DNA from 3 places in the Luteibacter sp. 9133 genome. Region 3 is predicted to be linked to each of the others. Evidence: predicted binding sites of a transcription regulator. Region 3 holds the regulator's gene; each other region holds the start of a gene.
The links. Region 3 encodes FliA, which starts transcription of late flagellar genes. Its sites were predicted from a motif close to TAAAGTTTNNCNNNCNNNGGCCGATAA; they were not measured.
Positions count from the first base shown of each region.

Region 1: FA87_RS14705 (flagellar hook-length control protein FliK) is a predicted target of FliA. The motif match lies at 2,430-2,456, and genes of this name have one in related genera.
Region 2: FA87_RS18150 (methyl-accepting chemotaxis protein) is a predicted target of FliA. The motif match lies at 1,750-1,776, and genes of this name have one in related genera.

Region 1 is NZ_JUHO01000001.1:3,364,948-3,369,054, reverse strand. It holds gene murD (UDP-N-acetylmuramoyl-L-alanine--D-glutamate ligase) at 1-901, shown strand, start outside; gene FA87_RS14710 (hypothetical protein) at 938-1,201, opposite strand; gene FA87_RS14705 (flagellar hook-length control protein FliK) at 1,198-2,370, opposite strand; gene tgt (tRNA guanosine(34) transglycosylase Tgt) at 2,590-3,720, shown strand; gene yajC (preprotein translocase subunit YajC) at 3,863-4,107, shown strand, end outside.
Region 2 is NZ_JUHO01000001.1:4,151,802-4,155,908, reverse strand. It holds gene FA87_RS18160 (FecR domain-containing protein) at 19-1,041, opposite strand; gene FA87_RS18155 (sigma-70 family RNA polymerase sigma factor) at 1,038-1,580, opposite strand; gene FA87_RS18150 (methyl-accepting chemotaxis protein) at 1,830-3,407, shown strand; gene FA87_RS18145 (glycosyltransferase family 39 protein) at 3,525-4,107, shown strand, end outside.
Region 3 is NZ_JUHO01000001.1:3,177,784-3,181,890, forward strand. It holds gene FA87_RS13780 (chemotaxis protein CheA) at 1-286, opposite strand, end outside; gene FA87_RS13785 (protein phosphatase CheZ) at 294-935, opposite strand; gene cheY (chemotaxis response regulator CheY) at 946-1,347, opposite strand; gene FA87_RS13795 (RNA polymerase sigma factor FliA) at 1,401-2,132, opposite strand; gene FA87_RS13800 (P-loop NTPase) at 2,129-3,004, opposite strand; gene flhF (flagellar biosynthesis protein FlhF) at 3,075-4,107, opposite strand, start outside.

The DNA.
Region 1 (4,107 bases), 190 kb from region 3:
ACTCGATGGCGAGAGCGCCGATCTGTGGGTGATCGAACTGTCGAGTTTCCAGACCGGCGAAGCGTTTGGTGTCGGGCTTGGCGTCGTCACCAGTCTCTACGAAGAGCACCTCGACTGGCACGGCTCGCGCGAGCGTTACGTCAGCGACAAACTGAAGTTGCTGGCGTCATCCGCGCAGGTGCTGGTCAATGCGATGCAGCCTGCGCTGATGGCGCGAGCGGCGGGCCATCCGGGTCTGCATACGTTTGGCGACGAGGCGCACTGGCATGTTGCCGATGGCTGGATCCGTCGTGGCAGCGAGGATGTGATCGCGGCGTCCGCCGTGTCCGCGCCGGGTCTGCACAACGCGATCAACGCGTGTGCCGCCCTTGCCGCACTGGAGATCGCCGGCCTCGATGCGCGTGCCGCCGCGCCTGCGTTGTCTACCTTTGTGCCTCTGCCGCATCGGTTGCAGCCGCTGGGCGAGATCCATGGCCTGCGCTGGATCAACGATTCGATCAGCACTACGCCGCTGGCGAGTCTTGCCGCGCTCGAAAGCGTGGGAGTCGAACGTGTCGCGCTGATCGTCGGCGGGCACGATCGCGGTCTCGACTGGACGCCGTTTGTGGAAGCGATGCGCCTGCATGCGCCTGAGGCGATCGTGTGCCAGGGCGCCAGCGGTTCGCGTATCGCGGATGCGCTGGAGGCGGCGGGTGTCGCGAATGTGTATCGGGCAGCGGATCTCGCCGCCGCCGTCGGTGCCGCGCGTAACGCCCTGAGCGGCGAGGGCGTCGTCGTGCTGTCGCCGGGTGCGCCGAGCTTCGACCAGTTCAGGGATTATGCGGAGCGTGGCAAACGCTTTGCCGAGCTGGCGGGGTTTGAAGCCGGCGCGGCCCGTATTCAGGGGCTGGGCGTCAGCTGACGCCGTCGCCGACAGGCTGACGTGAGCCGCGGCGCATCAGGCCTCGACAGCCCCGAGCAAGGTCCCCACCACCGCCGCCAGTGCCGCATACAGCTCCGGCGGCACGTCGTCGCGCAACCGCACGGCCGCCAGCAAGGTGGCGATCTGCGGATCCAGTTGCGGTGCAAGCCCCAGCGCCTGCGCGCGCTCCAGCATGTTTTTGACGCTGTCGGCGTCGACACGCTGGGTTTTCCCATTGCTGGTAGGCGTCGCGAGCCGCAGCGTGACACTGCGGCGCGGGGAGGGCAGGGACGGATTCATGCGCGGGCTTCGAGGAGGACCGCGCTATACGCGCTGGTCGGCACGGGCAGGCCGTGCATGCAGGAGAAATGATCGAGCTGCAGGCCGCTTTTCTCGAGCACGCGCCGCAGCGAGACGAATTCGGTTTCCAGGCGCGACACGGTGTCGGCCTGTTGTACCCACAGCCGCACCGACACGCGCGGTATGCGCAGCTGGATCTCACCCTGTACGGCGCCCAGCGAGGGCGGGTCGATGGCGAAGCCGACCGTCCACAAGCCATCCGGCTCGCCAGGGCCTGGCTTGCCTTCCTCGATCCGCAACTGGAGCACGTCGTAACCGCGCGCGTTCGCCAGCGGCACTTCGATCATCCATAGTCCGGCCTGCGGATGGGATTCCAGCTGACCGATCTCGACACGGGACAGTGCGGCACGCGTGTCGGTCCGTAACTGGCCGACCAGCGCGTCGACGTCGTCTTCGGTGATGGCGAATTCCGCCACGCGCGGCTGGGCAATCAGTGCGCGCTGGGCGAGCGGCGGGGGTGTGTCACCAAGCTGGCGCGGAAGTCCGGGGCCGGTGCTGACGCCCGATGCGCTTCGTGTCGGCGGAAGATCGGCCAGCGTGCGGCGGAGCGCCATCAATGCCGCCTTGAAATCGTCGGCCGCCGGCGTCTCTTTCGTCGGCTCGGCAAGATGGGATTCGAGGAAGCTGCCGCTTTTGGCGATGGCTTCCTTCATGCCCATCGGCGTGCTGACGTCATCGGGTCCGCTGATCGAAGCCTCGAGCGTGGCGAGTGCGGCTCGAAGGGGTGCAGGCAGCGAGCGGGCCACCGGGCTGCGTGCCAGTGAGGCCAGTGCGCCGAGCAGCGGCGCGTAACCATTCTGCAGCGGGAGCCGTTCGCGCAGTCCCTGCATCGTGACGCCTTCCTCGGGGTGGGCGACGAGGACTTCGAGCTGGGGCTGTGCGCCCTGGGTCAGGACGCGCACCTGAAACTGCTGGGGAAGCTGGGTGCCCGTGGTGTCGGCCTCCACCGTGATACCGCCGATGTCCAGCAGCAGCTTGCCGATGTCGTTCTGCCCCATGACGCGTGCCGTCAGCAGCGTACCCACCCGCCAGGCGTCAACGGCCGCGGTGGTGCCCGCTGCCGCGCCGGCCCATAGCTGGGCGGCGATACTGGTCGGCTGGATGATCAAAGGGCAGGTCCTCCGAGGGCCTGGGCGGACCCCGGTCTGGGCTCGCTCCTGTGGCATAGGAATCGGCGGAAACGTGCGGAACTTTAGTTAGGCGCTTGCGGACACCTGTACGCGTAAACGGCGAGCGCGGTGGGCCTCCGCCCCGGCAAGGTAAGGCTCTCCGTCCGCGCAGCGCCCGACCTGCAGGTCCGAAGGGCCGACTCCCGGTACACTACGCGGATGACCCAGCTTCCCTTCGAACTCCTCGCCACCGATGGCGCGGCCCGGCGTGGCCGTCTCCGATTCGGCCGCGGCACCGTCGAAACCCCGGCCTTCATGCCGGTGGGCACCTACGGCTCCGTGAAAGCCATGACCCCGCGCGATGTCCTCGACACCGGCGCGGAGATCATCCTCGGCAATACCTTCCACCTGTTTCTGCGGCCTGGCCTCGAGATCGTCGGCGAATTCGGCGGGCTGCATAAGTTCATCGGCTGGAACAAGCCGATCCTTACGGACTCCGGCGGTTTTCAGGTCTTCTCGCTGGCGCACAAGCGCAAGATCACCGAAGAGGGGGTGACCTTCGCCTCCCCGGTGGATGGGTCGAAGGTGTTCCTCTCGCCCGAGGAGTCGATGCGGATCCAGAAGGTGCTGGACGCCGACGTCGCGATGATTTTCGACGAATGCACGCCGTATCCGGCGACCGAAAAGGTCGCCTCTGACTCGATGGAGCTCAGTCTGCGCTGGGCCGAGCGTTCCCGCCAGGCTTTCGACGACCTGAAAAACCCCAACGCGCTGTTCGGCATCGTCCAGGGCAGTACGTACGAAAAGCTGCGCCACCGTTCGGCGGAGCGGCTGGTGGAGATAGGCTTCGACGGTTACGCCGTGGGTGGTCTGGCCGTCGGCGAGCCGGAGGCGGAGCGCAATCACACGCTCGACCTGACCCTGCCGATGCTGCCAAAGGATCGACCCCGTTATCTGATGGGGGTGGGACGCCCCGAAGACATCGTCGAGGCCGTCCGTCGCGGCATCGACATGTTCGATTGCGTGATGCCTACGCGCAACGCGCGCAACGGTTTCCTCTTCACGTATGAAGGCACGTTGCGCATCCGGAACGCGAAGTTCGCTACCGATACCCGCGTGATCGAAGAAGGTTGCGACTGCTACGCCTGCGCCAACGGCTTCTCGCGCGCCTACCTGCGACATCTCGATCGCTGCAACGAGATCCTGGCCAGCCAGCTGGCGACGATGCACAACCTGCGGCACTACCAGCGCTTGATGGCCGGGCTGCGCGGCGCGATCGAGACGGGTACCCTCGACGACTTCGTCACCGCCTTCTATGCGGCCCGCCAAAAGGCTGTCGTCGACGGCTGACCGGGCTTGAGGGCGCTGTCCGGCGCCCCCAGAAGCCTTGACGAGTCCGGTACATAAGCACCGGGGCGCGTGGCATAATCCACGATCTTTTTACGTGAGCAGCCGCTTTTCCTTGGCTGTTCCATGACTTGCGAGATATCCGATGAGCCTTCCGACGTTCGCCGCCATTGCCCAGGCCACTGCCCCCGCTGCCGCACCCCAGGGCGCTCTGAGCTTCTCGCCGCTGATCATGATGGCGGTGCTGTTCGGTATCTTCTATTTCATGATGATCCGCCCGCAGATGAAGCGTCAGAAGGAGCACCGCAACCTGCTCTCGGCGCTGAGCAAGGGCGACGAGGTCGTGATGAGCGGCGGCATGGCCGGCCGTATCGAAGACGTGGGTGAGGC
Region 2 (4,107 bases), 970 kb from region 3:
CGGCCCCAACGGTGGTGTTCAGCGCGGCCTGGCACCCCGCGTCATGGCGGTCTGACGGGTGAGTTCCAGCCGGTCGGTATAGGCATCGACGCGCACCGGAAACACCCGGGGCAGGGCCGCCACCCAGCTGTCGATGGTATCGACCTGCACGGTGCCGGTAAACGTCAGCCTGCCCAGCGCGGGATCGGCGAGGCGGATAGGCCGGCTGCTGTAACGGTTGACGTTGTCGACCACGGACGACAGCGGCTCATTGACGAATTCCAGCCGATGGCCGCGCCACGCGGTAGCCGTGGCCGGATCGACGTCCAGAATGCGCATGGCGTGAGTCTCCGGATCGAATGAGACTTCGCGCCCGGCACCGAGTTCAATGGTGCCGTCGTCGCCCTGGGCGCCCGTCGGCGATACCTGCACCCGGCCTTCGGTCACCGCCACGGTGACCCGGTCGCCGGTGCGGCGCACGTTGAACGCCGTGCCGAGGTCGCGAATACGCAGTGGCCCGGCATTGACCACGAACGGACGCTCGGCATGCGCCACCCGGAAGAAGGCCTCGCCCGCATCCAGATCGATCGCCCGCTCGTCGTGGCCATAGCGCGTGGTCACCGAGGTCGCGCCCCCCAGCTCGATGCTGGAGCCATCGGGCAGGTCGATATCGCGATGGCCGGCACGTTCGCTGGCGTACTGGCGAGTGGAAGCCTGATGGGACGGGCGCAGGCCGATGAATGCGCCCGTCCCGAGCAGGGCCAGCGCCGCCACCGCAGCGGCTGCCAGCGCGATGCGCGGCCGCCGTGCACGATCCGGATGGAGCGGGGCCGGGGCGTAACGCTGCACGAAGCGTTCGCGCAGCGACGGGGCCATGGCACCCGCCGCCTCGGCCAGCGCCGAGGCGCGCTCGAACGCTTCCGCATGGCGCGGATCGGCCTCGAGCCAGTCGCTCCAGTCGAGCAGCGCCTGTTCGGGCAGGTCGGGATCGCGCAGCTGGGCCCACCAGTCCGCGGCGGTGTGTTCGACAGGGCGATCGATGCTAACGGGGGTCAGGGTCATGAGGGGTTCTCCGCGCGGTCGCGGCGTTCTCGGCAATGCGCCAGGGCATTGCCCACGTGGTAGCGCACCATGCGCTCGCTGAGCTTCATGTCCTTCGCGATGGAGGCGAAGTCGCGTCCGTCGATCACGTGCATGACGAAGGCGCGGCTGGTCTTGGGTGGCAACTCGTCCAGGGCCTGACGCAGGTCGCGCCATTGCTCATGGGCCGACGCGTGTTGCTCGGGAATCGGCGTGACATGCCAGTCGTCGGCATCGGGATCGACCGGGGCCAGGGCGCGTACGTTCCGCATCCGCAGCTTGTCCACGGCCAGATTGGAGGCCGCACGGAACAGAAACGCACGCGGCGAATCGATCTTCGTCGCGTCGTCCAGCGCAAGCAGTTTCAGATAGACCTCCTGGGCCACCTCCTGGGCGTCGGCAAGCGAATTCAGCCGTGCCCGCAGGAAGGCGACAAGAGCCGAGTTGTGCTCACGGAACAGGGCGACCACCTGGGCGGCGCGCTTGCCCCCCGGTGAGGCGCCTGCCTCGGAAGAGTCCATGGTGTGTCTGACCGCGTTCATGGGGCTGGGTATCAATGGTCGCACGGTGGGAAATCGGCGCCCGTACGAGCAGGGACGAACGCCGATTTCCGCACCGGCGAACACCCTAGACGTGCCAGCTCCGGAAAATTGAAATGGGCCCCTTCACATCCGCGTCGGCCGATACCGGTCAAGGCGTGGTGGACCGTGCCGATAAAGAGCCTATCCCTCACGATGCAAGCGGACTGCGTCTCCATCCGGTCCCCAGTCATGACGTCGTTCAACCGTTTTCGTATCGCCACCCGGCTTGCCGTCCTGGGTGCCATTCTCCTTGCCGCGACGGTCATCGTCGGCATCGGTGGCTGGCGCGGCCTTGCCCGTATGCACGAGGTCCAGGTGGCGTCGGCCCGCACGGCGCTGGCCTATTCCACCGCGGCGGATACCGCTCGCGTGGCCCAGGTCGACTTCAAGAAGCAGGTACAGGAATGGAAGGACCTGTTGCTTCGCGGTGCCGATCCCGCCGCCTTCCAGAAGTACCGCGCGGCGTTCGGCACGCAGGCGGACGCCGTGAAGGCGGACCTGGAGCGGCTGCGTGCGCAGCTGGCCGGCGTGGGGTCCTCCGTGGCCGAAATCGACGCCATCGAAGCGACGCACGCCACCCTGCGCGAGAAATATCTTGCCGCGCTTGCCCAGTACGCGGCGTCCAATCCGGGAAGTGCGCACGTGGTCGATGGCCTGGTGAAGGGAATCGATCGCGCTCCGACGGCCGCGATCGATGACATCGTGGCCCGGGTGCAGAAGGAGTCGGCGACGACCTCGGCTCGTCTGGAGGACGAAAGCGCCGCGGCCTTCCGCGCCGCCCTGATTCTGCTCGGTGCGGTCGTGCTGGGCGCGGTCGCGCTCGGTGTGGTGATCACCGTGCTGCTCGCGCAGAGCATTACGCGGCCGATCGGTCGGGCCGTCTCCGTCGCGGAAGCCGTGGCCGAAGGCGATCTTTCGACTGAAATCCTCGTCCACGGCCGTGACGAGACGGCGCAGTTGCTGGGCGCGCTGGCCCGCATGAACCGACAGCTGCGCCAGGTCGTGACGACGATCCGCCAGGGGGCGGAAGAAATTTCGCAGTCGACCGGTGAGATTGCCGAAGGCAACCTGGACCTCTCGTCGCGCACGAGCGAGCAGGCCGCCGCGCTCGAAGAGACGGCCTCGTCCATGCAGGAATTCACGAGCAGCGTAAACGGCAATGCCGCGAATGCGCGCGAGGCGCGCGGCATCGCTGAAGCATCGTTGCTCGGCGCGCAGGAAGGCGAGGTCGCCATGCGCGACGCGGTCGACGCAATGGACCGCATCGCCGACGTGTCCGGCCGGATCGCCGACATCACCGCCGTCATCGACCGGATTGCCTCGCAGACCCACATCCTCGCACTCAACGCGGCCGTGGAAGCGGCACGTGCCGGTGAGGCGGGACGCGGTTTTCATATCGTCGCGGCGGAAGTACGCACGCTGGCGGGTCACTCGAAGCAGGCGGCCAACGAGATCCGCCTCCTGGTGGACGAATCGGTCGAGACGATCGCCGACGGCGCCCGCCGCATCGGCAGCGCAGGCAGCGCCATGACCGAACTCTCCAGCGGCGTCGAGCGCATGACTCATTCCGTGCGTTCCATCGCCACGGTCAGTGACGCCCAGGCAGCGGGCATCCTTCAGGTGAACGAGGCCGTGCGTCAGATCGACGAGGTCACCCAGAGCAATTCGGCTCTGGTGGAAGAGGCCGCGGCGGCGGCCGACGCCGTGAAGCAACGGGCGCGCGAACTGGTCGACAGCGTGGCCTTCTTTCAGCTCGACGCCGCCTGATAAGGCGTCTGTAAGCGTCTGTCACAAGAGGTCGGCTAGGATGGCGCGACCTCAGCCGCCGTCCCATGTCCGCACTTGAACGACGAACGATCCTCCCGACGTGAATTTTACGGGTTCATGCTCATCGCCCTGGCGGTGCTGGCGGCGGGAATAGGACTGCGCGACCCGTGGCCGCCTGACGAACCCCGCTTTGCTCTCGTGGCGCGGCAAATGCTCGAATCCGGCCAGTGGCTGTTTCCCCATCGTGGGATGGAGCTCTACTCGGACAAGCCGCCGATGCTCATGTGGACCGAGGCGGCGTGGATGTGGCTCACCGGTGGCTGGCGTGGCGCCTTCCTGCTGACCTCGCTGTTATCGGGCCTGGGCACGCTGGCGCTGGTCTGGCACGCCGGGCGCCGTCTCTGGGACGCTCGCACCGGTCTGTACGCGGCGATCGTCGTGCTGTCGACGATGCAGTTCATCGACGTGATCCGGCATGCGCAGATCGATCCGCTCTCGCTGTTCTGGATCACGCTGGGCAACGTCGGCATCCTGATCCATTGCCTGCGTGGTCCGAGCTGGCGCATGTACTGGCTCGGGTGCTTCGCGGCGGGGCTCGGGGTGATCACCAAGGGCGTCGGTATCGTCGCGCTGCTGATGTTGATTCCTTACGGCGTCATGCGTTTCCGGCAATGGCCGGGCGTCACGCGCACGCAGGGCG
Region 3 (4,107 bases):
GCGACTCGAGCAGCGCATCCATGAAGGCGGCGTTGAGCACGATCGTGCCGTTACGCGCTTCGTTCAGAAGATCTTCGCCACGGTGGCACAGCTCCACCATGGGATTGAGCCCAAGAAAGCCCGCACCGCCCTTCACGGTGTGGAACGCACGGAAGACCGCGTTCAGCAGCTCCGTGTCGTTCGGCGACGCTTCGAGATCCACGAGCTGCTCGCCCAGGCTCTCGAGCAGTTCGCGCGCTTCGATCAGGAAGACGTTGAGCAGCTCGTTGTCCAGCTCCACGCTCATAGCGGGCTCAGAATCCGAATTCGCTGAGGAGGCGATCCACCTCGTCCTGGCTGACCTTGTCCGCGGCCGGCGCATTGCCGCCCGCGAGCGAGCCGGTCAGACGGACCAGCTCGACCAGCGACGACTCGACCTTGGCCATGAACGCTTCGACCTGCGCCACGCGCTGACCGGAAAGATCCTGCCACGACTGGGCTTCGACCATTTCGCCCAGGCCGATGTCGCAGCTCTGCGCGAAATCGCCCACGCGCACGGCAAGCGCCGTGGCATTGGCGCCGAACGCCGGATCGGCGTGATCGAGCACGAGCACTTCGTCGGCCTGCTTCGCCAGCGCCTGGGCCTGCGGACGCAGCTTTTCGCTGAAGTCCAGCGTGCGGTGCGCGGCGGTCGAGCTCATTTCCAGCACGTCACGCAGATGCTTGCGCGCATCGCTCATGTTGCCCGGCACGCCGTCGGTCGAAATGTCGGAAGCGAGGCGGCGCACGGATTCGTGCAGGTCGCGCGCAAGGTGGCCCAGCGCCAGGAACAGGTGCTGCTCGCGGCTGCGGATCAGGTTGTCGAGTGCCTTTTCGAAGGCGGCGCCGTCGTCGGCCTCGAGCAGCTCGCGCAGTTCGGGGACGACCTCTTGGCCGGGGGAGAGCATCGTATTCATCGTTATTCCCTTAGCCCGCAGCCGCGGCGAGTCGTTCGAAGATCTTGTCGAGCTTTTCCTTCAGCGTGACCGCCGTGAAAGGCTTGACGACGTAGCCGTTAACACCGCTCTGCGCGGCGGCGATGATCTGATCGCGGTTGTTTTCCGCGGTCACCATCAGCACCGGCAAGGACTTCAGACCGGCATCGGCGCGGATAGCGCGAAGCAGGTCGATGCCCGTCATGTTGGGCATGTTCCAGTCGGTGACGACGAGGTCGATCGGCTGCGAGCGCAGCAACGCGAGCGCCGCGTTACCGTCTTCGGCTTCCTGGATGAGCGTGTTGGTGAAACCCAACTCGACCAGGAGATTCCTGACGATGCGCCGCATGGTGGAAAAGTCGTCCACCACGAGGATCTTCATGTTCTTGTCCAAAACTGCTCTCCGCCACGTGCTTTTTCTTTACCGGCGACGGCACCGCGATGCCGTCACTGCTTGTCTTTCCAACCCGTCATGCGTGCACGCAGGCGAATCAGGGCCTGACCATGGATCTGGCACACGCGCGACTCGCTCACACCCAGTACCACACCGATTTCTTTCAGGTTGAGCTCTTCATCGTAGTACAGCGACATCACCAGCTTCTCGCGTTCCGGCAGGCCGTCGATCGATTGCGCCAGCGCGTCGCGCAGGCCGTTCTTCTCGAAGTTGCCTTCCGGGCCCGAGGCGTCGGGGTCCGCGACGTCGATCGCCGCGCCTTCGTCGCCTTCCGGCGCCGTGAGGCTCAGCAACCGCGCGCTCGCCGCGTCGGCCAGAATCTGGTTGTACTCCATGGCGTCGATGCCCAGCCGCTTCATCACTTCCGCGTCTTCGGCGTCGCCACCCGTTTCGTTCTCGATCTGCCTCGTTACTTCAGCCACCTCGCGCAACTTCCGGTGGACGGAGCGCGGGGTCCAGTCCGTCTTGCGCAGTTCGTCCAGCATGGCGCCACGAATGCGGATGCCCGCATAGGTCTCGAAGCTGGCCGCGCGAGTCGGCGAGTAATTTCTTGCGGCCTCGAGCAGTCCGATCATTCCGGCCTGCATGAGGTCATTCGCGTCCACGCTTGGCGGCAGGCGGCCCATCAGGTGATAGGCGATCCGGCGCACCAGGGGTGCATGCGTTTTAACCAGTTGATCCGCTGGAACTCTAGTGATTTCAAGGTATTCGCTAGCGACACTCACAGCGGCAGCCCTCCCCCCATGTGGTTCCGTTCGGCGAAAAAGCCGATGCGACCCTGCACCCGGGGTTCGGGTTCACCCCATGTATCGACCGACCGGGCCAGATTCTTGAATCCCACCGCCGAGCGGCTGCTCGGCCAGGCGTCGACCACGGCCGCCTGACGGCGGATGGCCTGACGCAGGTACTCGTCGTGCGGAACCATGCCCATGAAATCCAGGGACACGTCCAGGAAGCGGTTGGTCACGCGGGCCAGCTTCTCGAACAGCTGACGGCCTTCCTGCGCATGGCGGACCATGTTGGCGACGATGCGGAAGCGGTTCACGTCGAACTCGCGGCTCATCACCTTGATCAGCGCGTAGGCGTCGGTCAGCGAGGCCGGCTCGTCGCAGACCACGACCACCACTTCGTCGGAGGCTGCCGCGAACATCGACACGCTGTCGGAGATGCCGGCGGCGGTGTCGACGATCAGATATTCGGGGGCGACCGGGTATTCGTCGAAGGCGCGGATCACGGCGGCGTGCTCGATATTCGGCAGCTGCGCCATGCGGCGCGCGCCCGAGGTCGCCGGGATCACCTTCAGGCCGTGGTTGGCGTGGAGGATCAGGTCCTCGATGCGGCACTCGCCTTCGAGCATGTGGCCCAGATGGCGCGTGGGCTGCAGGCCCAGCAGCACGTCGATGTTCGCCATGGCCAGATCCGCGTCCAGCAGGACCACGTCACGGCCACCCATCGCGAGCGCCATGCCGAGGTTGACCGCCACCGTGGTCTTGCCCACGCCGCCCTTGCCGCCCGCCACCGCGATGCTGCGCGTGGGACGACGGTCGGCGAGCCAGTTGAGCCCAGCAGCCTGGGTGGAATCGACGTGTGTGTTCATGAAGGAATTCACTGCCGTGAAGGGGTGTGCGGATGCGGATGCCGTGGTCACGTTACTTCAGTTCCCGGTGTCAGGCGATGGCTGGCGCGGTGGAGAAGCCGAAACGGTCGGCGAGAATCGCGTCGTCCGGTTCGTCGGTGCGCTGCTTGACGAGTTGAGCGGCCAGGCAGACGAGTTTGCGCGCATCCGCGGAGGCGATGTCTTCCGGCACGCGCTGGCCATCCGTGGTGTAGTCCAGCGGCAGTCCGTGGCGGATGACGGCCGACAGGGCACCGCCGATCAGCGGGGCCTCGTCGAGCTTGGTCAGAATCGCGGTCTGCGGCGCCAGCGGCGCGTAGGCACGGATCGCGTTGTCGATGGCCTGCGCCTGCGCGTTCGCGGCAAGCACGAGGCAGACACGCACCTCGGTCATCGCGCGCAGGGTGTCGAACTGCTGCTGGAGCTTGGGGTCGTTACCGGCCAGGCCGGCGGTGTCGATCAGCACGGTGTGCTTGCCACGCAGCTGGAGCAGCACGTTGCGGAGGCTCTGTGCATCGTGGGCGTTGTAGACGCGCACGCCGAGCAGGCGGCCGTAATGTTCCAGCTGGGCGCCCGCACCGATGCGGTACTGGTCGGCACTGATCAGCGCGACGTTCGAGGCGCCGTGGCGGAGCACCGCACGCGCCGCGAGCTTGGCGATGGTGGTGGTCTTGCCAACGCCCGTCGTGCCGACCAGAGCGGTGACGGCGCTACCGGCGGTATCGGCGTTGCGGCCGCTGGTACGGATGTTGCGCGAGAGGATGCCCAGCGGCAGGTAGCGGGCCTGCTCGGCGGTCATGCCCGGCGGCAGCTCGGCGCAGAGCGCGCGAGCCACGTCGCCGTCGATGCCCAGGCGGGTCATCTCGCGGAGCACGCGGGCGCGCAGCGGCTGGTCGCGGTCCATCTGATTCCAGGCGAGCGTGGACAACTGCACTTCCAGCATCTCACGCAGGCTGTTGATCTCGGCACGCACGCCATTGACGGCGGCGTCGCTGTTCGCGTTGTGGTTCGGGGCGACCGTCGCGGCGCGCACCACATCGGCGACGCTGGCGGCGAGCGCGGCGCTCGACTGACGCTGTGGCGCA